3 regions of the Pseudarthrobacter ribosi genome follow, and region 1 is predicted to be linked to each of the others. Evidence: riboswitches for the same ligand, from Rfam matches in the RefSeq annotation. Region 1 holds a riboswitch; each other region holds the start of a gene.
What was found. Region 1 has a riboswitch for cyclic di-AMP ahead of ACZYZ5_RS12860 (aggregation-promoting factor C-terminal-like domain-containing protein). Riboswitches for the same ligand answer to the same signal wherever they lie in the genome.
Positions count from the first base shown of each region.

Region 2: another riboswitch for cyclic di-AMP. It lies ahead of ACZYZ5_RS04585 (C40 family peptidase); the one in region 1 lies ahead of ACZYZ5_RS12860 (aggregation-promoting factor C-terminal-like domain-containing protein).
Region 3: another riboswitch for cyclic di-AMP. It lies ahead of ACZYZ5_RS06230 (M23 family metallopeptidase); the one in region 1 lies ahead of ACZYZ5_RS12860 (aggregation-promoting factor C-terminal-like domain-containing protein).

Region 1 covers NZ_JBVAYZ010000011.1:102,574-109,384, forward strand. Annotated here, with positions in the region: gene ACZYZ5_RS12845 (phosphatase PAP2 family protein) at 1-261, shown strand, start outside; gene upp (uracil phosphoribosyltransferase) at 274-909, shown strand; gene ACZYZ5_RS12855 (glyoxalase superfamily protein) at 1,027-1,404, shown strand; gene ACZYZ5_RS12860 (aggregation-promoting factor C-terminal-like domain-containing protein) at 1,429-2,193, opposite strand; cyclic di-AMP (ydaO/yuaA leader) riboswitch at 2,195-2,351, opposite strand; gene ACZYZ5_RS12865 (sensor histidine kinase) at 2,506-4,104, opposite strand; gene ACZYZ5_RS12870 (response regulator transcription factor) at 4,108-4,848, opposite strand; gene ACZYZ5_RS12875 (winged helix-turn-helix domain-containing protein) at 5,476-6,339, shown strand; gene ACZYZ5_RS12880 (dodecin family protein) at 6,689-6,811, shown strand, end outside.
Region 2 covers NZ_JBVAYZ010000003.1:200,740-207,550, forward strand. Annotated here, with positions in the region: gene ACZYZ5_RS04565 (DNA alkylation repair protein) at 1-276, shown strand, start outside; gene ACZYZ5_RS04570 (DNA polymerase IV) at 436-1,509, shown strand; gene ACZYZ5_RS04575 (calcium:cation antiporter) at 1,706-2,860, opposite strand; gene ACZYZ5_RS04580 (hypothetical protein) at 3,638-3,907, opposite strand; cyclic di-AMP (ydaO/yuaA leader) riboswitch at 4,077-4,278, shown strand; gene ACZYZ5_RS04585 (C40 family peptidase) at 4,283-5,026, shown strand; gene ACZYZ5_RS04590 (dihydrofolate reductase family protein) at 5,084-5,671, opposite strand; gene ACZYZ5_RS04595 (serine hydrolase) at 6,158-6,811, shown strand, end outside.
Region 3 covers NZ_JBVAYZ010000004.1:243,849-250,659, reverse strand. Annotated here, with positions in the region: gene ACZYZ5_RS06245 (MFS transporter) at 1-637, shown strand, start outside; gene serC (phosphoserine transaminase) at 701-1,828, opposite strand; gene ACZYZ5_RS06235 (iron-dependent transcriptional repressor DtxR) at 2,095-2,790, shown strand; cyclic di-AMP (ydaO/yuaA leader) riboswitch at 2,936-3,148, shown strand; gene ACZYZ5_RS06230 (M23 family metallopeptidase) at 3,153-3,974, shown strand; cyclic di-AMP (ydaO/yuaA leader) riboswitch at 4,123-4,281, shown strand; gene ACZYZ5_RS06225 (NlpC/P60 family protein) at 4,591-5,382, shown strand; gene ACZYZ5_RS06220 (HNH endonuclease) at 5,603-6,103, shown strand; gene mobA (molybdenum cofactor guanylyltransferase) at 6,162-6,811, shown strand, end outside.

The DNA of each region.
Region 1 (6,811 bases):
GGCCTCAGCCGGGTCTACCTGGGCCACCACTGGATGACGGACGTGATGGTCGGGTGGGCCATAGGCCTGGCCTGGGTGGGGATGGTGATCCTGGCCCACCGGCTCTTCCATGTGATCCGGCATCGGGAGCACGCCGGCCCCGCGCCCACGTTCGACCACCCAGCGCACTTGCACGACGGCGCCGCTGGCGGCAGTGCCCCGGAGGGCAAGGACGACGTCGGCGCCCGCGGTCCCACGGGCGGGCCACCAGCCGCCGGGTGATAGTTTTGACCCATGCGCACTCTCGTTGTGGACCACCCGCTGGTCGCCCATAAGCTCACCGTTCTGCGGGACAAGAACACCCCGTCCCCGGTCTTCCGCCAGCTCACCGAGGAACTCGTCACGCTCCTGGCGTACGAGGCCACCCGCGAGGTCCGCACCGAACCGGTGACCATCGAGACCCCGGTCAGCACCACCATCGGCACCGCCTTCACCAAGCCCACCCCACTGGTCGTCCCCATCCTCCGTGCCGGGCTCGGCATGCTTGAGGGTATGACCAAGCTGGTTCCCACGGCGGAGGTCGGATTCCTGGGCATGGCCCGCGATGAAGAGACCCTGGACATCATTACCTACGCGGAGCGTCTGCCCGAGGACCTCACCGACCGTCAGATCTTCGTCCTGGATCCCATGCTCGCGACCGGCGGCACGCTGCGCGAGGCCATCAAGTTCCTGTTCAAGCGCGGCGCTTCCGACATCACCTGCATCTGCCTGCTGGCCGCTCCGGAAGGCCTCGCGAAGCTCGAAGAAGAGCTCGCCGATGCCAACGTGACGATTGTGCTGGCCTCGATCGACGAGAAGCTCAACGAGAAGTCCTACATCGTGCCGGGCCTGGGCGACGCGGGAGACCGTCTCTACGGCGTGGCCGGCTGAGCCAGCCGCGCGGGGCCGGACTTGGCTCCGCGGCCGGTTCAACCGGCCCCCGAGCCAGGCTCCCCGCAAGGGAGCCTGGTCTACCGGAATGTACCGCCCGGTACTAGCCTGAGCCCCATGGACTGGAAACTAGAGCTTGTTTTTGTGCCCGTGGCTGATGTGGACCGCGCGAAGGATTTCTACGTCAACAAGGTGGGCTTCAATGCCGACTTCGACGAGCGGCCCATGGACGGCATCCGATTCGTCCAGCTGACCCCGCCGGGTTCCGGCTGCTCGATCGCCATCGGCGAGGGCCTCTCGGACGCCCCGCCGGGCACCGCCCCCAGCCTGCAGCTCGTGGTCAGCGACATCCAGGCTGCCCACCGGCAACTCAAGGACCGCGGCGTGGACGTCAGCGACGTCGACGTGCAGGACTGGGGGCATTTCGTCTACTTTGCCGACCCCGACGGCAACAAATGGGCGGTGCAGTACATCCCCAACCGTCCTAACGGCTAGGCAGGCGGCCTGGCTGTCAGGTGTTTAGTACCAGTTCTTGGCGTAGTGGAAGTTCAGGGCGCCACACGGTGAGCCGTAACGATCCTGGATGTACTCCAGTCCCCAATTGATCTGGGTCCGGTAGTTTGTCCGGTAGTCGGCGCCCGCGCTGGCCATCTTCTCGGCCGGCAGGGACTGGACCACGCCGTAGGCGCCGCTGCTCGGGTTCGTGGCTGTCGTTTCCCAGTCCGATTCCTTGGTCCAAAGCTTCATCAGACAGGGCATCTGGCTCGGGGCCCAGCCATAGGAGCCCAGCTGGCCGGCCGCGTACGCCTGGGCACCGGCAGGATCATCGATGGCAACGGGGGCCGGCGCCGGCGCCGGGGCGGGAGCCGGGGCAGGCTCTGGTGCCGGGGCGGGAGCGGGGGCCGGGGCCGGTGCTTCGGCAGGCGCCACCGCGGCCGGCTGGGCAGGGGCATCGCCGCTGCGGGTGACGGCCTGGTTCTCGACGCGGACACGTTCAAAATCAAGGTGCGTCAGCGGATCCGCGGTGGCGGCTGCCTGCTTGGAACTGCCCGCATCGGCATTGCGGGCCGCCGTCTCGGAGGCCTGGCCGGCCGCGCCGGCCCCCACGATTACCGCGCAGGCGGCAACAACAACGGCCGCCCGGCGGCCGGTCGAGCCGGCGTGGTGGGCCAGCCGGGCCAGGGCTGATGCGGGCTTGGTCGATTCGCCGCGGTGGCGTGACAGCTCGGAGTTAGTGGAGTTTGCGGCGCCGTCAGGGCGCGTTTGTGGCTTGGATTCAGTCATGAATGCCTCTCAACGCCTGCGGAGTTAGCTGTCGGGTTCGGATGAGGTCACCCGGCCGCACGGAATCTCACGTGTCGGCTTCACCCCAAGGGCGCAATGTGCAGAAATGCCCGGGAACTCTGGGTTCCCCGCCTCTGCCTGTCCAGCGGAATCCGGGAGGCGGCAGAGCTTGGCGTACATCCGGATATACGGCCTTATTGGTGGCCGCACCCTAAAAACCGTACAGGAGTTGGATGGCTAAGTCACATTTAGGTAACGGAAATCCCGACGGCGGCGGGGCGGCTTGCTCCCTGACCAGCGACGATGGCTGGTTCAGGCTGCGGGAAAAGCCTCCGGCAGCCGAACGGTGAACTCGGTGCGGCCGGGCATCGAGGTCACACTGACGGTCCCGCCATGGGCCTCGACAATCGACTGCACGATCGACAGTCCCAGCCCGCTGGTTCCCTCGGCGGAAGCGCTCGTCGCGGGGGCAGTGGTAGTGGCGGCAAGTCCGGCGGCTGCCTCGGGCGACCTCGGCGGGTGCAGCGGACGCCGTGGAAGGGACCCCCTGCCGGTTGCCGGCGTCGCGAGCGCTACCGGGTTCTTGCGGGAAGCGTCCGCGCGCGTAAAGCGGGCGAAGACGCGGTCCACGAACTCGGGGGCAATTCCGGGGCCGTCGTCCGTCACGGTCACCACGGCATATCCGTCCGCGGACCGGTTCACACCGGTCACCACCGTCGTGCCGGGGCCGGTGTGTTTGCGCGCGTTGGAGAGCAGGTTGGCCAGCACCTGGTGCAGTTGGGTCGCGTCACCGCAGACCACCACGGGCTCTTCCGGTAGCTCCAGGTGCCAGACCCGGTCCGGGGCCATGACCTTCTCGTCGCTGACCGTCTCGATGGCCAACTGGGTGAGATCCACCTCGCTGAGCTTGAGCGGCTGGCCCTCATCCAGCCGGGCAAGCAGGAGCAGGTCCTCCACTAAAGTGGTCATGCGTTCGGACTGGCTCTGCACCCGGGCCAGGGACTTCTGGCCGTCAGGGGTGAACTGTTCGGTCATGCGCATTAGTTCGGTGTAGCCGCGGATGGCGGTCAGGGGCGTGCGCAGCTCATGCGAGGCATCCGCGACGAACTGGCGGACCTTCATCTCGCTCGTCTGCCGGGCTTCCAGTGCATTGGAGACGTTGTCCAGCATCATGTTCAGGGCGTGGCCAACACTGCCCACTTCGGTGCCCGGATGCGCTGCGGACGCCGGCACGCGCACCGCAAGTCCCACTTCTCCGGCGTCGAGCGGCAGCCGGGAGACCTGCGTCGCGACCTCGGAGAGCTGATCGAGCGGTTTCATGGTCCGGCGGATCAGCGCCGTCCCGGCCAGTCCGATGATCAGGAGTCCGCCCGTGGACACGAGCACCATGGTCCAGACCATGGTGGCCAGCGTGTTCTGCTTCTCTGCGAGCGGCAGGCCGGTCACGATCACGTCGCCGCCCGGGGTCTCGGCGGCCACCAGGCGGTAGGCCCCGGCGGACAGGGTCCGGTCCACCGGCTCGCTCCACGGAGTGAGTTGCAGGAGCTCCTGGTCGTCTTCGTCGGTGAGGGACTCCCGGGTGGCATCCTCGGCGAGGAAACCGGCGCTGCGGACCGAATTGTCATCGATTCGAGCATTCAGGGTGCCAATGGCCTGTCCCCGCGCCTCAAGGGGATCGGAACGGCCGGAGCGGCCAAAGTCGCGGGCACGGAGCGCTGCCTGATCCAGCTGGGTGTCGAGCTGTTTGGTCAGGAAGAAGTCCATCGAGGCGTAGCTGACAATGCCGACGGCCCCGCAAATCGCAACCAGCAGGGCCATGGCGACGAGGACAAGCCGGGTGCGCAGGTGCCAGGTGGACGGGTTGCGCCAGTTGAGCCCGGAGGACCGGATCTCGGCGGGGCGTTCCGGCACCGATCAGTCCGCCGGTTTCAGGACATAGCCGGCGCCGCGCACCGTGTGGATCATGGGCGGGTGGCTGGCGTCGACCTTCTTCCGGAGATACGAAATGTAGAGTTCCACGATGTTGGCCTGCCCGCCGAAGTCGTAGTCCCAGACCCGGTCCAGGATCTGGGCCTTGCTGACGACCCGTTTCGGGTTCTCCATGAGGTAGCGCAGCAGCTCGAACTGGGTGGCCGTGAGGTGCAGTTCCTCGCCCGCGCGCCGGACCTCCCTGGTGTCGATGTTCAGGACAAGGTCCCCGACGACGAGTTCGGCGGTATCCATCGCAGCCACCCCGGACCGCTGGACCAGCCGGTGCAGCCGCAGCAGCACCTCCTCCATGCTGAACGGCTTGGTCACGTAGTCATCCCCGCCCGCTGCCAGCCCGGTAATGCGGTCTTGGACGGCGTCCTTTGCGGTCAGGAACAAGGCGGGGACCTCCGGCGCGAAGGCGCGGATCCTGCCCAGCAGTTCAACGCCGTCGAATCCGGGAAGCATCACGTCGAGCACTAGCACGTCGGGGCGGAAATCTTTGGCAAGCTTCACCGCTTGGGGGCCGTCGGCGGCGACGGCAACGGACCATCCCGCCATGCGTAGCCCCATGCTCATGAGCTCGGAGAGGCTGGGTTCGTCGTCCACGACCAGGGCGCGGATGGGGGAGCCATCCGGATGGGTGAGCTGGGGGAGATTATTGGTCATGGAGTGCGAAGTGGCCATGGGACAACTCTCCGATCTGCCGGTTAGGTGCGGCTTTGGGGATCCTGTGTGGCGCCTGTGAATCCCACCCTAGCGAGCTGGGCATCCCGGGGACTGCCGGCTGACCCCGCATTTTTTTCTCGCCCCGGGGTGACCACTCTGTGGAACTCTGGACTTCTAATGCTAAGTAGGCGAAGGGTTTTGCCACTTTGGCTTACGGTGAAGGATTGCGGCCAAGCTGCGGGATAGCGCGAATTAAGTTCGGGGATAAGGCCTATGTGGGCATCCATTGAGCAAAACACTTGTTATTTTATTGACTGCGAAGAATTGTGATCTGCACTACATTTCCGCGTTCTGTCTCAGATCGTGGACTTTCGCATCCATTGTTACTTGCAAGTTTTCATTGTTACGTTGCACACTTCAATTGTGAACAAGAACTCAACAGCACCTGCAGCCGCAGTTTTTTGGATCAGCGCACCCGCTGGTACCGAGAAGCACTGTTGTCGAATGCACGCCTAACTTTTACATCCCTAAGGTTTCTAGGCATTCGCCCCAGCCCAGTGTCGGGCGTCCCTCCCCAGTTTTCATTGCGGGGAAAAGTAGCATTCGAGCCGCGATGACGGCCATTCACATTGAGGTAAGCAATCCATGTCAGTTGCATCCGGATACGTCCACATCTCCGTCCGTAACGCCAGCAAAGCCGGCCAAGCCTCCGGTATCCGCCAGGGCTTCGGCGGCCGGGCATCCTTCGCCCCCGCCGGATCCGGCAACAGCTTTCCCGCCCCGGGCTATGCCCCGCAGGGCTATAACCCCAACTCCTACGGACAGCTCCGCGCCGTTCAGCCGGAGCCGGCCACGGCCCCGACTCCCGTGATTGCTCCTGGTGACGGCAGCCCCGTCCGTCCCGTCCCGAACGACAACGTCGCCCGCGGTTTCGTCCTCTACATGGGGATCGACGAGGAAACCGCCGCGGCCGCCGGGACGTCCATTGCCAAGCTGGCCCAGGAAATCCGAGCCTACGCCCAGACGCTGGTCTCCGGCGCCGAAAGCTACGCTGCCGTCGCCGTCGCCCCCGCCAGCGCGCCGGGCTCCGCGCTCGACGTCGTCCGTTCCACCTTCGGTGACCCCACGGTCGGCGCCCGCCAGCGGTCCGAGACCGCCCGCCTGCAGCAGCCGCAGGACCCGCGCCCTTCCGGCGTCCTGATTGACCTTGCCCGCCGTGAGGTAGCGCTCGACGGCGAATCCCTGAACCTCACGTTCAAGGAGTTCGAACTCCTCAACTACCTCGTCGAGAACGGCACCCGCACCGTGGGCCGCGACGAGCTGCTCGAGGGCCTGTGGCGCAATGCCGAAGAGGTGCCCAATGAGCGGACCATCGACGTGCACATCCGCCGTCTGCGCTCCAAGCTCGGCCGTCTTGCCAACACCGTGCGTACGGTCCGCGGCCAGGGCTACCGCTTCTACGAGCACCCCGAGGTTGTTGTCTGGGCCGCTCCGGAATACTCGATCTAGTTTCTAGGTCACCAAAGCGCCCGTCCCTGAACTGGGGCGGGCGCTTTGCTGTCTCCGGAAGCTTCACGCGCAGAGGCCGGCATTTTGCCGTGCCGGCCTCACCCACGCGCGGCAGCGGCATTTTGCCGTGCCTTAGACACCTCCTTCGTTCCTCAGTCGGCGATGCGGCACTACGCAAAACGCGGCTGCCGCGCTTCCGTCGCCTGGCGTAATTCCCCGACTGCCCCAATGCGGAAACGCGGTCCTCCCGTTCCGCACGTCGCGGCTCTTGGGTGGCTGTTGGACCCTGTTGTGTCTCCTCCCTTCGGCGTAGTCTCGGACCCGTTGGACCGACTATTGGGAGGAAGACATGTCTGTTGCACGGATTACTACCCTGAGCGCGAACTCCAAGACCTCGTTTGATGCTGCCATCAAGGAGGGCATCGACCGGTCGAACAAGACCCTGCGCAATGTCACCGGGGCGTGGGTGAAG
Region 2 (6,811 bases), on a different contig from region 1:
GGACTCGACGTCGTCGGCAGGGTGCGCGCGGACAGTGTCCTGGACCGCTGGGCGCGGGATCCTGACGGCTGGCTGCGCCGGGCTGCCCTGCTGTCCCCGCTCCGAGCGTTCCGGGCCGGCGCGGGGGACTGGCCCCGGTTCGTGCGCCATGCCCGTCTGGTGCTGCCGCCGCCGCCCCAGCGGCATCACGAGGACGACGACGGTGCGATCGCCGCCGCGGCGGTCTCGCTGGTGCTCGCCGAGACGGCCAGGCACCGTCCGGACCTGGATTTCTGACCCGGCGAACACGACACTAAGCCAGATCAGTCTACGAAGGTGCGATCAACCCGTCGGCCCAGTCCTGGGTCAAGCGCACGGCCGCGCCTCATTAGGGTTGTGACCCAAGCCCAGCGGAGAGCCGATGCTTGCCAGGCATGTTTAGGGCAGACTGGTGGCGTGAGCGGAGTCCCGTGGGTGTTGCACGTCGATCTCGACCAGTTCATCGCGGCGGTCGAAGTGCTCCGGCGCCCGGAGCTCGCCGGCAGGCCGATCATTGTCGGCGGTCGGGGCGACCCCACGGAACGAGCTGTGGTGTCGACCGCATCCTACGAAGCCAGGGCGTTCGGCGTGGGTTCCGGAATGCCCTTACGCATTGCGGCCCGGAAAGTACCCGACGCTGTGATCCTGCCCGTTGATCACGAGGCTTATCTCGCGGCGTCGGAAACGGTAATGGCTACCCTGCGCGCGCAGCCCGGCGCCACTGTGCAGGTGCTGGGTTGGGATGAAGCCTTTGTAGGCATTGAGACTGCGAATCCGGAAGCCTACGCCCGGCAGGTGCAGGCCGCTGTCCTGGAGCGAACTCAGCTGCATTGCAGCGTGGGCATCGGCGACACCCTGGTCCGGGCCAAGGTCGCCACCGGTTTCGGCAAGCCGGCCGGCGTCTTCCGTCTCACTGCCGGTAACTGGCTCGATGTCATGGGCAGTCGGCCCACCATGGACCTGTGGGGCATCGGAACCAAAGTGTCGGGCCGGCTGGCTAAACTCGGCATCATCACCGTCGCCGAGCTCGCCGCGTCCGACCCCCAAGACCTGGTCCCGGAGTTCGGCCCCAGGATGGGTCCTTGGTACGCGGAGCTCGGACGCGGGGACGGCTCCAGTGTTGTGGACGACACCCCGTGGGTTGCCCGCGGGCATAGCAGGGAGACCACCTTCCAGCGGGATCTGACCGAGACCGCTCAGGTGGACGACGCGGTAAGGGAGCTGACAGCGCGTGTCCTCGAGGATGTTGTCGCCGAAGGACGGCCCGTGGTCGGGCTGACCCTCAAGGTTCGGTACGCGCCGTTCTTCACCAAGACCCACGCGAAGAAGATTCCCGAGACATTCGACCGGAATGAAATCCTCGCGCGGGCCCTGGACCTCGCAGCCGGAATTGAAGCGGGCCGTCCGATCCGACTCCTAGGCCTGCGGGCCGAAATGGCAATGCCCGACGATGCCCGAAAGGGACATACGCCCACGCGCGGCGGTTGGTGACGGCGTCGCTCGCCTGCTACGTCGCCTCCGTCGTGATTGGGGACCCCCGCTGGACGGTCCGCGCCCGGGGGGGAAACGTCCAGACGAAACAGCTCGTAAACGACGTGCTCGGCCGGGGCTGATAGAAGGGCGGTGATACGTGCTTCGGGGGTCCGTGGCCATCGCCACCAACGAATCCCTCTCCGGTTGGACCAAATTAGGAGAACACGGCGATGCCGTAGACCGCGAAGACCACGAGATGGGCTGCACCGTGCATGGCCGTGACCTTCTTGGAAGCGAGCGTTGTCACCGACAGCATCAACGTGACGCCGAGGAGCAGCAGGTTGACCGGGGACTCGCCGAGCACAACGGCCTGACCGGTGAGGGCGCCGATGATGAGGACCGCGGGAATGGTCAGGCCGACCGTGGAGACGAGGGCGCCATGACATAGATTGCTGACGCGCTGAATCTCGCCCTGCAGCGCTGCGCGCACTGAGGTGATCGACTCGGGCAGGAACACAATCATGGCGATCAGAATGCCGGAAAGCGCCACCGGCGCACCGACGCGGTCGAGTCCGTCGTCCAGGAGCGTGGCCATGTCGTGCGAGAGCAGCACGATGGGCAGCACCGTCACGATGAGAAACGCGATCCGCAGCAACACCTCGGTCCGGTGTTCGGCGATGACCTGGGTGATGCTGCTTTGCTTGGCGGCCTGGCTGTCAGGTAGGTCCCGGCCGGCGGCGAAGCGCGGATCGACCTCCCGGAAGTCGCCGGCCTGCCTGCCCATCTGCCGGTAGAGGAAGAAGGCATAGAGGGCGAGGGTCAGCACGATGATGGGGACCACCTGCCCCGACGTGTAGGAGCCATCCCGCCCGATCAGGGCCGGCAGGGCGAAAGCCAACGAGACCAGAACAACGAGCATGGCGAGATACGAGGACGTGCCGGTGCGGTTGTGGCCCAGATTGCCGTGCTTGATCGCTCCGACGAGCACAGAGAGCCCGATCACCGCATTAAGAATAATCATCGATACGGCCATCACCGAGTCCCGGGCGATGGTCGTGTGTTCCCCGGGACCGAGCATGACGGCGGAAATGAGCACCACCTCGATCAGCACAATGGAGAGTGTGAGGACCAGGGAGCCGTAGGGATCACCCAGCCGGCGGGCGAGATGTTCGGCCTCATGGACCACCCCGAAGGCGCAGACCAGAACGACCCCGACGATGAGCACGAGTGCAGTAATCAGTAGCCAGGTAGGAACGGGTGCCTCAAGCAGGGGCCCGGCAACCACCAACCCGACGACGGCACCCCAACCGACCACGAGCCGCGAGATGGCGACGGGCGAGAAAATGGATCCTGCAGTAGAGGAAACCACGGGTTGAACCCCATTCCACGGGGCCGTCCCCGTGTCTATCGAAACGAACGGGCCGTCCCGTCCGACGCGCTGGTGTCACACTCTGCGGATCATGCTACTGCAGGGCCGCCACGACCCCCGGGCGGACCCGCAAAATACAGGCATGGAAATCAACGAACCCAGCACCGTCGCCGAGCACATCACTCCACCGCCAGGCAGCGTCCTTTATCGGAACGACTCGCTGCGAGTTTGGCTGCGCCCGGACCTAGAGCCGGACATGGCTCGCAGGGACGATTCAGCTCCGCCTTCTGCCGATCGGGCCCACGCCACTCCGGATGGGCCCGTTCAACGAGTCGAGCTCAGCAGCGACAACACTGGAGACGAACCGGTCCGGTGACAAGGCACGCACGATGCATACAATGCTCCTATTTGTCAGGGCGCTCCCGGGGTGGGCGCAATGAACCTTGACCGTTCCGGGAGTATTCCCCGTCATCAAAGTTGAAACTCCAGTCTGAGTCATTTTCTTCCTCATTCTTGGTCGCTCGGAACAAGGACAGGCTATGGGGAAAAGCGGCCTCATGCGCCGGGTACACAGCACCGAAACAGGGCAAGGAACCCGGGTGCGGCGGCGAAATAGGAGCTTGCCGGATCGGGCACTGTGACACACAGCCGTGGCCGTTCCAATAATTCTTCCGCGATCTCCATTGGCGTCATCAAATGACGTCTGCAACAAAGTCAAAATACCGCGTAGATACGGAATCAGAGGTTTACCCGGGCCCCTGCCGGAATGGGATGGGCCTAGCTTCCCGGCCGGCGTTCCACCACGGCATAGGCCTTTTCATCGAAGAACTCCCAGTCGGTAATCACCATAAAGCCGAGGGCGTCCACGCGGTCGTTCAGGACATGCACATCGAACCCTCCGTCGCGGGGCTCGGCGTCCCAGGTGGAGACGCGGACCTCACCGTTTTCCAGCACCAGCAGTTCGGTGTTGACATTGAAGTCCTCCGGCGGCTGACTGCTCAGCTGGCAGATGGCGACACAGTGCCTGGCGACATCGGGACTTTTCATTTCGAGCCTCCGCTTCGGGGAACGGTGATGGCATCATCCTATGCCTGGGGCCGGTTCCGACGGGGTTCATAGCACGCCGGTAAGCACAGCCCAACCGGAGCTCGATGTGACACTCCGTAATCATTCCGTTACCGTTGTTAGGTGCCTGTTGTTTCCGAGACGGGCTCTCCCCAGCCGATTGCCTAACTCTGCCGCGGCCCGGGGGTAACTCGCAGCAACGTCCGGCAGAGACGGGGAAACCAATTTTGACCCGCTGTTCTCCAGGGGTCTTGGGGTGAAGCCGCACGGCCCGTCATGATCGGGCCAGCGTGCGGCCGGGTGCCTCCCATCCGAATCCGACAGCTCACCTCGCAGGCATTGGGAGAGGCTTCTTAAATGACTTTCAGCAATACCCGTGCGCCCAAACGCGCCGATCTTCGCAGCAAACGCCGCACCGCCGGCACCATTGGCCGCCAGGCCGCAGTGCTTGTAGCCGCTTCCGGAATGGTGCTCAGCAGCGCCATGGCCGCGAATGCAGCCGATGCACCGACCGAGCGGGACTCCGCTCCTGCGTCGGCCGTTGACGTCAAGGGCCAGGTCTCCGCGCCGGTTCTGGCGGACTCGACCGTCCAGATCACTTTCGAGCGTCCGGCTGTTGAGACCACACCGGCGCCCGTCGTCGAGGCGCCCAAGCCCGTGGCCGCTCCGAAAGCCCCGGCAGCACCGGCACCCGCCCCGGCCGCCGCCCCCGCCCCCGCCAAGGCAGCCGTGAACGTCCAGGCCGCACCCGCCGCTGCCCCCGCCGCTGCCCCGGCAGCCGGAGGAGCCAATGCCACCATGCTGGCCGTAGCATACGGCCAGATCGGCATCACGCAGGACTGCACCGCGGTAGTGGAGAAGGCCCTGAATGCTGCCGGAATCCCGGTGGGCAACATCGGCCCGCAGGCCTTCCTGAAGTACGGCAAGGTCGTCGCCTCCCCCCTGCCCGGCGACATCATCGTCCAGTCCGGCCACGTCGCCATCTACGCAGGCAACGGCCAGGCGATCAGCGGCGGCATGAACGGCGTCAACGCCACCATGACGCACCCGCTCTCCTGGCTGACCGCCACCGGCTCCGTGACGTTCGTCCGCGCCGGCTAGCAGCACCGCCAGCAGCACATCGAAGGCCGGTCGATCGGTTGCCTTGGGGGCAGCAGATCACCGGCCTTCTGCGTGCCCGGCGTCCGGCTCCACTGAATACCGCAGCAGTACCACGCCGTTACCGAACGTGCGGCTCTCCTGCAGCCGGAGCGGAGTCACCGCATCCGTCTCCTGGAACAGGGCCTTGCCCCGTCCGATCAGGACCGGGTGCACATAGATCCGGTACTCATCGATCAGCCCGAGCCGCCGGAACGACCCCGCCAGATCGGCGCCGCCGAGCGCCAGATCGCCGCCGGGCTGTTCCTTGAGCCTGGCCACCTCTTCCGCGACCACGTCGTGCACCACCTCGGTATCCCAGCCGGCCGACGTCAGGGTCCTGGAATAGACAATTTTGGGAATGTCCCGCCAGATCCCCGCGAACTCGACCATCGGGGCAGGGCTTGAGGGGTCTTGGTCTGCCGTCGGCCAGAAATCGGCCATCAGCTCATAGGTGATGCGGCCGTCCAGGAAAGCGCCCATAGTCCGGAGCTCGTCGTTGAAATGTCGGTGCAGTTCATCATCGACCAGATGCCAGCTCAGATCCTGCTCCGGACCCTCAAAGAATCCGTCAAGGGATACCTGCATCATAAAGATGACCTTGCGCATGACGGGCTCCTTCTGTTCGCTGCCGACTGGGGTTCCAGCGTACGCCGCACCCTTCAGCCGCGGCAGGGGAACCGGACCGCGCCGGCCGCGGCCCCCGGGATTAGACTGGAGGAGTTGCCTTTCACGGTGGCTCCGCTGCACGGCGTGCTGCGGGAACTCCGGTTCCAGCATTGGGAGCCGGCCGGCTGATCCCGGGCCCGCAGGTGTGGCCACTTGCGCTCGGGTCCCACCGGTAGAAGAATGCAGGAAATTTGAAGCCGCGCCCGCGGTTCTTTACTTTCGGAGGAAAAGCATGCCCACGAGCTTGCCTGAGGCGTCAGCCGACGTCGCGCCCCCGTTGATGTTCCGGGGTTGAGACCGGTGGAATCCTGGGGACCCGGCCGGCACTACAGCAGCGGCCGGCACACACAAGAGTCCGCCCGTGGGGCCGGGCCACGCCTGCTGCGGTTCACAGGCGGGATCCGCCCGCAGTTCCTGGTTGCACTGGTGACCGTCCTCGGCCTGATCACGGCCGGGGCTGTTTACGGCACCATGCAGGCCAGGGGACCGGTCGACGCCGGGGCTGCGCCGGTTGCGTCGGTGTCCGCCTCAGCTGGTGCCGCCGACCCGCTGTCCGCCGCCGGCGGCTCAACGCCGTCGGCAGAACCCCCGACGCCGACACCCGCCGTCGTCACGCCCCCCGCTCCCGCCATCGGGCCGGAACTGGACGCAGAAATCAACGCCGTGATCGCGGCCAACAGCGGCTACCAGGTGGGCGTGGCCCTGATCGATGTGGCTGACGGAACGGTGCACGAATACGGGGACAAGACCAAGTTCGTGGCCGCCAGCACCGGGAAGATCCTCGCCGCCGCCGCCTACTACCATCTGGTGGAAACCGGCAAGGCCTCGCTGGGGACCCCGATGGGGGCATCCACCGCCGGCCAGCAGATCCGGCAAATGGTCCAGCAAAGCAACAACGATTCATGGGCGTTGATCCTCGCCGCCGTGGGCCACAGGGGACTGATCAACTATGCAGCCTCGATGGGCATTCCCTACGACCGGACCGTGAACACCCTGACAGCCGCAGAGATGGCAACGATTCTGTCCGAGCTATACAGCGGCCGGCTGCTGAACCCCGCCAACACAGCCCAACTACTGTCC
Region 3 (6,811 bases), on a different contig from region 1:
GGTGCTGGTCGCGGTCTTTATCGTCGGGACCCTGGGGCTGAACTTTGTGCTGTTCATCGCGGCCATGGTCGGCACGGAATTCGGTCTTGATGCCGGCGCCTTCGGCCTGATGAATTCCATCATGGCCATCGGCTCCGTCGCCGGTGCCCTGCTGTCCGCGGGCCGCAAGAAGCCCCGGCTGCGGATCATTTTCGGAGCGGCCGGAGCTTTCGGCGTGACCTCCGGCATCGCTGCGCTGGCCCCCAGCTACTTCTGGTTCGGCGCGGCGCTGGTACCGGTGGGGCTTTTCGCCATCACTATGATGACGAGCGCCAACGGCTACGTGCAGACCACGACGGACCCCGTGATGCGCGGCCGGGTGATGGCGCTTTACATGGCGATCTTTATGGGCGGCACGCCTATCGGGGCCCCGTTCGTCGGGTGGGTCGCCAATGTCGCCGGTCCCCGCTGGTCCCTGAGCGTCGCGGCGGCTTCCGGCCTGATCGCGGCCCTGATCGGGCTGGTGTGGATTGTCCGGGCCAGGCAGCTGCGGATCCGGTTCGACCGGCGCGCCCGGGGGCTGCGTCACTTCCGCGTCGTGTCCGCCGGCCCGGGGACCTCAAGCGGCCCCGACGCAGACGGCGCCGCCCGGGATTAACCCGGACGACGCCGTCGCTCGCCGTCAACCGCTGACGTCTTAGCGCCACGCTGGTGTGGAGAGCTACTTCTTCAGCTCGCCCACCACGAAGTCGATGCACTCCAGCAGCGCCGACACATCGTCCGGCTCGATCGCCACGAAGGTCGCGATGCGGAGCTGGTTGCGGCCCAGCTTGCGGTAGGGCTCGGTGTCGACGATGCCGTTGGCGCGGAGCACTTTCGCGATCGCCGCGGCGTCGATGGAGTCGTCGAAGTCGATGGTCGCGATCACGTTGGAGCGTTCCTCAGGCTTCGCCACGAACGGGGTGGCGTACTCCGAGGCCTCGGCCCAGCGGTAGATGCGGCCGGCCGAATCCGCGGTCCGGGCCGCGGCGAAGTCCAGTCCGCCGTTGGCGTTGAGCCACTGCACCTGGGCGTCGAGGGTGACGAGCGTGGCCAGGGCCGGGGTGTTGTAGGTCTGGTTCAGCCGCGAGTTGTCGATTGCCGTCTGGAGGTCCAGGAAGTCCGGGATCCAGCGGCCGCCGGCCTTGATCCGCGCCGCACGTTCCAGCGCCGCCGGGGAGAACAGGCCAAGCCACAGGCCGCCGTCGGAGGCAAAGTTCTTCTGGGGGGCGAAGTAGTAGACGTCCGCTTCGGCGACATCGACATCCAGTCCGCCGGCCGCCGAGGTGGCGTCAACCAGGACCAGGGAGCCTGCGTCGGCGCCAGCCACACGCTGGACCGGAGCGGCAACGCCGGTGGACGTCTCATTCTGCGGCCAGGCGTAAACATCGACGCCGGCCTCGGCCCTGGCCGCCGGGCGGGTGCCGGGTTCGGACTTGATGATGGTGGAGTCCGCTAGGAACGGTGCCTTGTTGGTGGCGGAGGCGAACTTCGAGCCGAACTCGCCAAAGGACAAGTGCTGGGCCTTGTTCTCCACCAGGCCGAAGCTGGCGATGTCCCAGAACGCCGTCGATCCGCCGACGCCCAGGACGACTTCGTAACCTTCGGGGGCGCGGAAGAACTCGCTGAGCCCGTTCCGGACCGATCCCACGAGGTTCTTGACCGGCGCCTGGCGGTGGGAGGTTCCCAGCAGCTGCGACGCCGCGGCGAGGGCTTCCATCTGTTCCGGGCGGACCTTGGACGGTCCGGCGCCGAACCGGCCGTCCTTGGGCAGGAGGTTTGCGGGAATCGTAATGCTGGTGTCGCTCACAGTGGCTCCAATTTTCGGCTGGTACAAAAAGTGTGGCTCGGGAGGTGGCCCGGCAGCGTGGCTGCAGCGGAGCCTTGCGTTTCATTCTGCCTGACTGCCCGGCGCGGGAGGCAAAAGAGCCCGTCATAGTCCGGTCACTGAGATTATCCGGAGTAATTCAAAATAGGCTAAGCTGGCCTGCGAACGTACGGCGGACCCCGCCAGGGCGCCTGCGGCACGCGGTACGGTGGGAATACGCAAGGACGGCGCTCGAGGAGCTGAGCTGAATGACGGATCTGATCGATACAACCGAGATGTATCTTCGGACCATTCTGGAACTTGAAGAAGAAAACATCGTCGCCCTCCGCGCCCGCATCGCCGAGCGGCTGCGCCACTCCGGCCCCACCGTTTCCCAGACCATCGGCCGGATGGAACGTGACGGGCTGGTGGTTGTTTCCGGCGACCGCCACCTGGAGCTGACGGAAACAGGCCGGAAACGTGCCATCGAAGTCATGCGCAAGCACCGCCTGGCCGAGCGGCTGCTGGCCGACGTGATCGGGCTCGACTGGGCCTACGTCCATGAGGAAGCCTGCCGCTGGGAACACGTCATGAGTGAGCGGGTGGAGCGGCGGATCTTCGAACTGCTGAACCATCCCACCGTTTCTCCCTATGGCAACCCGATTCCCGGCCTCGCGGAGCTGGGCGGACTGCCTTCCCAGCCCTATGCCGACGGCGTCGTGAACCTGCTGGAGGCCATGGCCGGCTACGGTCCGGATTCCCGGATCCGGGTCAGCCGGCTCGCCGAGCCCATCCAGGTCGAACCGGAACTGCTCGTCCAGCTTGATGAGGGCGGCATCCGCCCCGGCGCACTGGTGTCGCTGGAGCGGGTCGGGGAATACATCTCGGTACGGGTGCCCGACATCGAGGGCGCTTTGGAGCTCCCGCCCGAGGTGGCGGCGCACGTCTTTGTTACCGTCAGTTAACAGCCGCTAACCGGGCCACTCGTGGGACCTCCCATGAGATGTGCACAGGTCGATAACGGATTTATCACTGGACGGCTTAATCGCCTATAGTTGAGCACTAGTACCGATACCAAAGCGTTATCTGATCCGAAGCCGAGCTCTGCCAGCGGATCAGTCGCAGGATCACCTTCTGGCAGGGGCGGGGGAACCACTTCCGGCTGTTCAACAGCCTTGGGGTGAAGTCCGTCAGCGGCAAGCACACTCGACCGAGGACCTCCTTTGATGCCTCTGTGCTGGATGCTTGCCACGGCGGACCGGGTCATTGATCTCTCTGACCCGAATCCGACAGCTAACTCCGCAGGCTCTCCAGAGAGGAACCGTTTTTGACCACCCAGATCGTCAGGGGCCGCCGTCGCGCGACCGGTCCCGCACCGGAGCCGCGTCCGGCCGTCGCCGTCCCGGCAGACCGCCCCCGTGACGCGCACCGCGACGAACGCAGAGGCCGCCGCAGCCCGTTCCGCCAGGTAACGGACTTCGCCGCCGCCAGTGGCGTGGGGCAAAAGGCCGGCATCGCACTGGCCGCCACGGGACTGGTCCTCACCGTCACCGTCCCGGCCACGGGCCCCGTGATGGCCACGGACGCCGGGTCAGCCGCCGGATCCATCTCTGCCGCAGTCCAGCCGGACGTCACCGCTGCCGAGGCCAAAATTGATTTCAACCGCACCGCCGTCACCACCCAGAGTGACCCGGACGGCAAGCTCAAGCAGCTGTTGAGCGCCCAGTCGGTCGACTCCATCACCCGCGCAGCCTCGTCGGGCAGCCTCGGGGCGCCCCTGGGCGAACTGAAGACGGCGTCGCCCTTCGGATACCGCGTCAGCCCGATCACCGGCGGCTCCGGGGAGTTCCACCGCGGCCAGGACTATTCTGCCCAGTGCGGCACTGCCGTCCTTGCGGCCGCCAGCGGCACGGTGACCTTCACGGGATGGCATCCCTACGGCGGCGGAAACCGTGTGGTGATCGACCACGGCAACGGCCTGGAGACCACCTACAACCACTTGTCCTCCGCCAGCGTCAAGGTGGGCCAGCAGGTCTCCCGCGGCGCTGCCGTGGCGATGAGCGGCACCACTGGCGCCTCCACGGGCTGCCACCTTCACTTCGAGGTCATGGTCAACGGCGAAGTCGTCGACCCGACCGGCTGGCTCTAACAGAGCTGATGGGACACTCTCGCATTCTTATGACACGCCGTGATCTGAATGTGACATTGTGCCCCAACTGCTGTACCGTATGACCTACGCCAACTTTTCCGAAGTTGGCGCTCTTGAGTGGATTGCCTAGCTCTGCCACCGCTCAAGGTCCGTTCGCATGACATCGTCTGGCAGGGGCGGGGGAACCAATTTTGGCCTTCGAAAGAAGGCCTTGGGGTTAAGTCGCAAAGCTTCCCAGGAAGCAGCGCGGCCGGGTGACTCCCATCCGAATCCGACAGCTCACCTCGTAGGCATTGGGAGAGGCTACTTTCGTGTCTTCACGCCACAATGCTGCGCGTCACCGCGCTTGCGCGGCTCTTACGAGCCCGCTGAAATCCAACCTCCGCAGTGCCCTTTCTGGCGCCCGGAATGGATCTCACGCCGCCGTCTCAATCTCTGCTGAGTCCGGCCCGCAGGCCATGCACCTGCAAGCAGTTCCCGCTTTTGGCGCGTCTTCGCAGTACACCCTTCGCTAAGTAACCCATTTCGGGGCGATCCGGCGTACCCCCAAGATGCCGGAGCGTCCTCAGCCTGCGCCCAAAAAGCGCGGACCCAGGATCACGAAAGAGAGAACTTAATGACTACTCGTGCAAACGCACGGCACCGCGCCGAGGTCACCAAGACCAACTCGCTGGCCGTCATTGCCAAGGCCGTCGGCGACAACGCCGGTGGCGTGGGTCGCCAGGCCGCAGTTATCGCTGCAGCCTCCGGCCTCGTCCTGACCAGCGGTATCGCAGCCAACGCTGCTGAGGCCAACGTTCAGCGCGAGTCCACCTCCGCTTCCACCCTCGAAGTCCAGTCGGCCGCCCCGGCGACCATCTCGGCTGCTTCGACCATCGCCATCTCCTTCGAGAAGCCGGCCGTCACCACCACGCCGGCTCCCGTCGTGGAGGCCCCGAAGCCCGTTGTGAAGGTCCAGGAGACCCCCGCAGCTGCCAACACGGCTAAGACCGCCAGCACCAAGGTCGCCGCCGCCGCAGCCCCGGCTGCCAGCACCGCGGCTCCGGCTGCCAGCACCGCGGCTCCGGCCGTCGCCAGCGGCATGGGCGCCACGATCGCCGCTGCCGCCTACGCCCAGCTCGGCGTCGGCCAGGACTGCACCCGCCTTGCTACGAACTCGCTGGCTGCTGCGGGCATCAACTACCACGGCTGGCCGGCAGGTTACCTGTCCCTCGGCCGCACCGTGAGCGCCGCCGCGGCACTGCCGGGCGACCTCGCCTACTACCAGAACGGCGGATCGGGCATGGCCCACATCGCTGTTTACGTCGGCAACGGCCGAGCCGTCCACGGCGGCTGGAACGGTGGAACCACTTCCCTGCAGAGCGTCAACGTCGGCTCCGGCCCCGTCTTCATCCGCGTCGGCGGCTAAGTAAGAACTGTTCGCAACGCAAAGGACCCCTGCCATTCGGCAGGGGTCCTTTGCGTTGCCAGGACGTGAACTTCAGCGGACACGGGCCGGGCGGGCAAAAAAAGATTCGGTGAATTGGCATGTCCATGTTTACTCTTGTTTTGTCGATCCATAGCCCGACCATGCAGAGGGCAGCCGGCCCTCGTGCCCCTGGCGGGTGCGGCCGTGAAGAGGTATGCGGATGCGCACACTCGTTCTGAATGCTGGATATGAACCGCTGGCGGTTGTGACCTTCCGCCGGGCGCTCGTCCTTGTGCTGACTGGAAAGGCCAGCGTTGTGGCGGAAGGCGACGATCCCGTCGTCGGGCCGCAGGACGTCCTGGGTCGGCCCTCGGTGATTCTCTTGCATCGCTACATCAGGCCCCGGTACAACACCGTGACGGCGGTGAGCCGCCGCGGGGTGCTCCGCCGGGACGGACACCGCTGCGGGTATTGCGGCAAAGCCGCCCACACCATCGATCATGTCCAGCCCAAATCCAGGGGTGGTGCGGATTCCTGGGAAAACCTCGTCGCGGCCTGCCTGCGGTGCAACAACGCCAAAGGCGACCACACCCCCGGGGAAATGGGGTGGAAACTCAACTTCAGCCCCGCGCCGCCCAAGGGCACGACCTGGCAGATCAAGGAGCTGGAGAAGCCGACGCCGGCCTGGGACCCGTTCCTGTTGCCGGAATCCGCTGCCTGATACGGTGTGCCCCGGCCGCTGCGCCAGGACGCGACCTATAGCCAGCTAGGCTGGGCCGGTGGACTTCGACGCTGTCATTCTTGCTGGGGGCCGGTCGTCCCGGCTGGGCGGCGTGCCCAAATCCGGTCTGATGCACGACGGCGCCACCCTCCTGGAGCGCGCCCTGCAGGCCGCGAGCGGCGCGGCCGCCGTGGCCGTCGTCGGGCCCGACCCGGGAACCCTGCCCGCGGGAGTGCTGAGCTGCCGGGAGGAGCCGGCCTTCGCCGGCCCCGCCGCAGCCGTCGCCGCCGGGGTCTCCGCCCTGGAAAAGCACCGCAGCCGGGACCCCCGCCTCCCTGCCGCGGCACCGATGACCCTGGTCCTCGCCGTTGACATGCCCGGGGCGGGCGCCGCCATCGCAGCGCTGCTGGCAGCCGCCGCGGAGGCCCCTCCGGGCGACGGACTGATGGCCGTGTCTGCTGACGGGCGCCGGCAGCCCCTGGTCGGCCTTTATAGCACGGATGCGCTACAACGGTGTGTGGCCGACGCCAGGCAGCGCGGCACGCTCGAAAACGCCTCGATATTCGCCCTTCTTGCTAGGCTGGAGGTGCGGGAGGTCAGCGTCCCCCGGGGGTCTACGGATGATGTGGATACTTGGGACGATGCCTCCGCACTGGGGGTGACCGGTCCGGCTGACGGCCATGGCTTCCACAGCCATCACCGCGACAG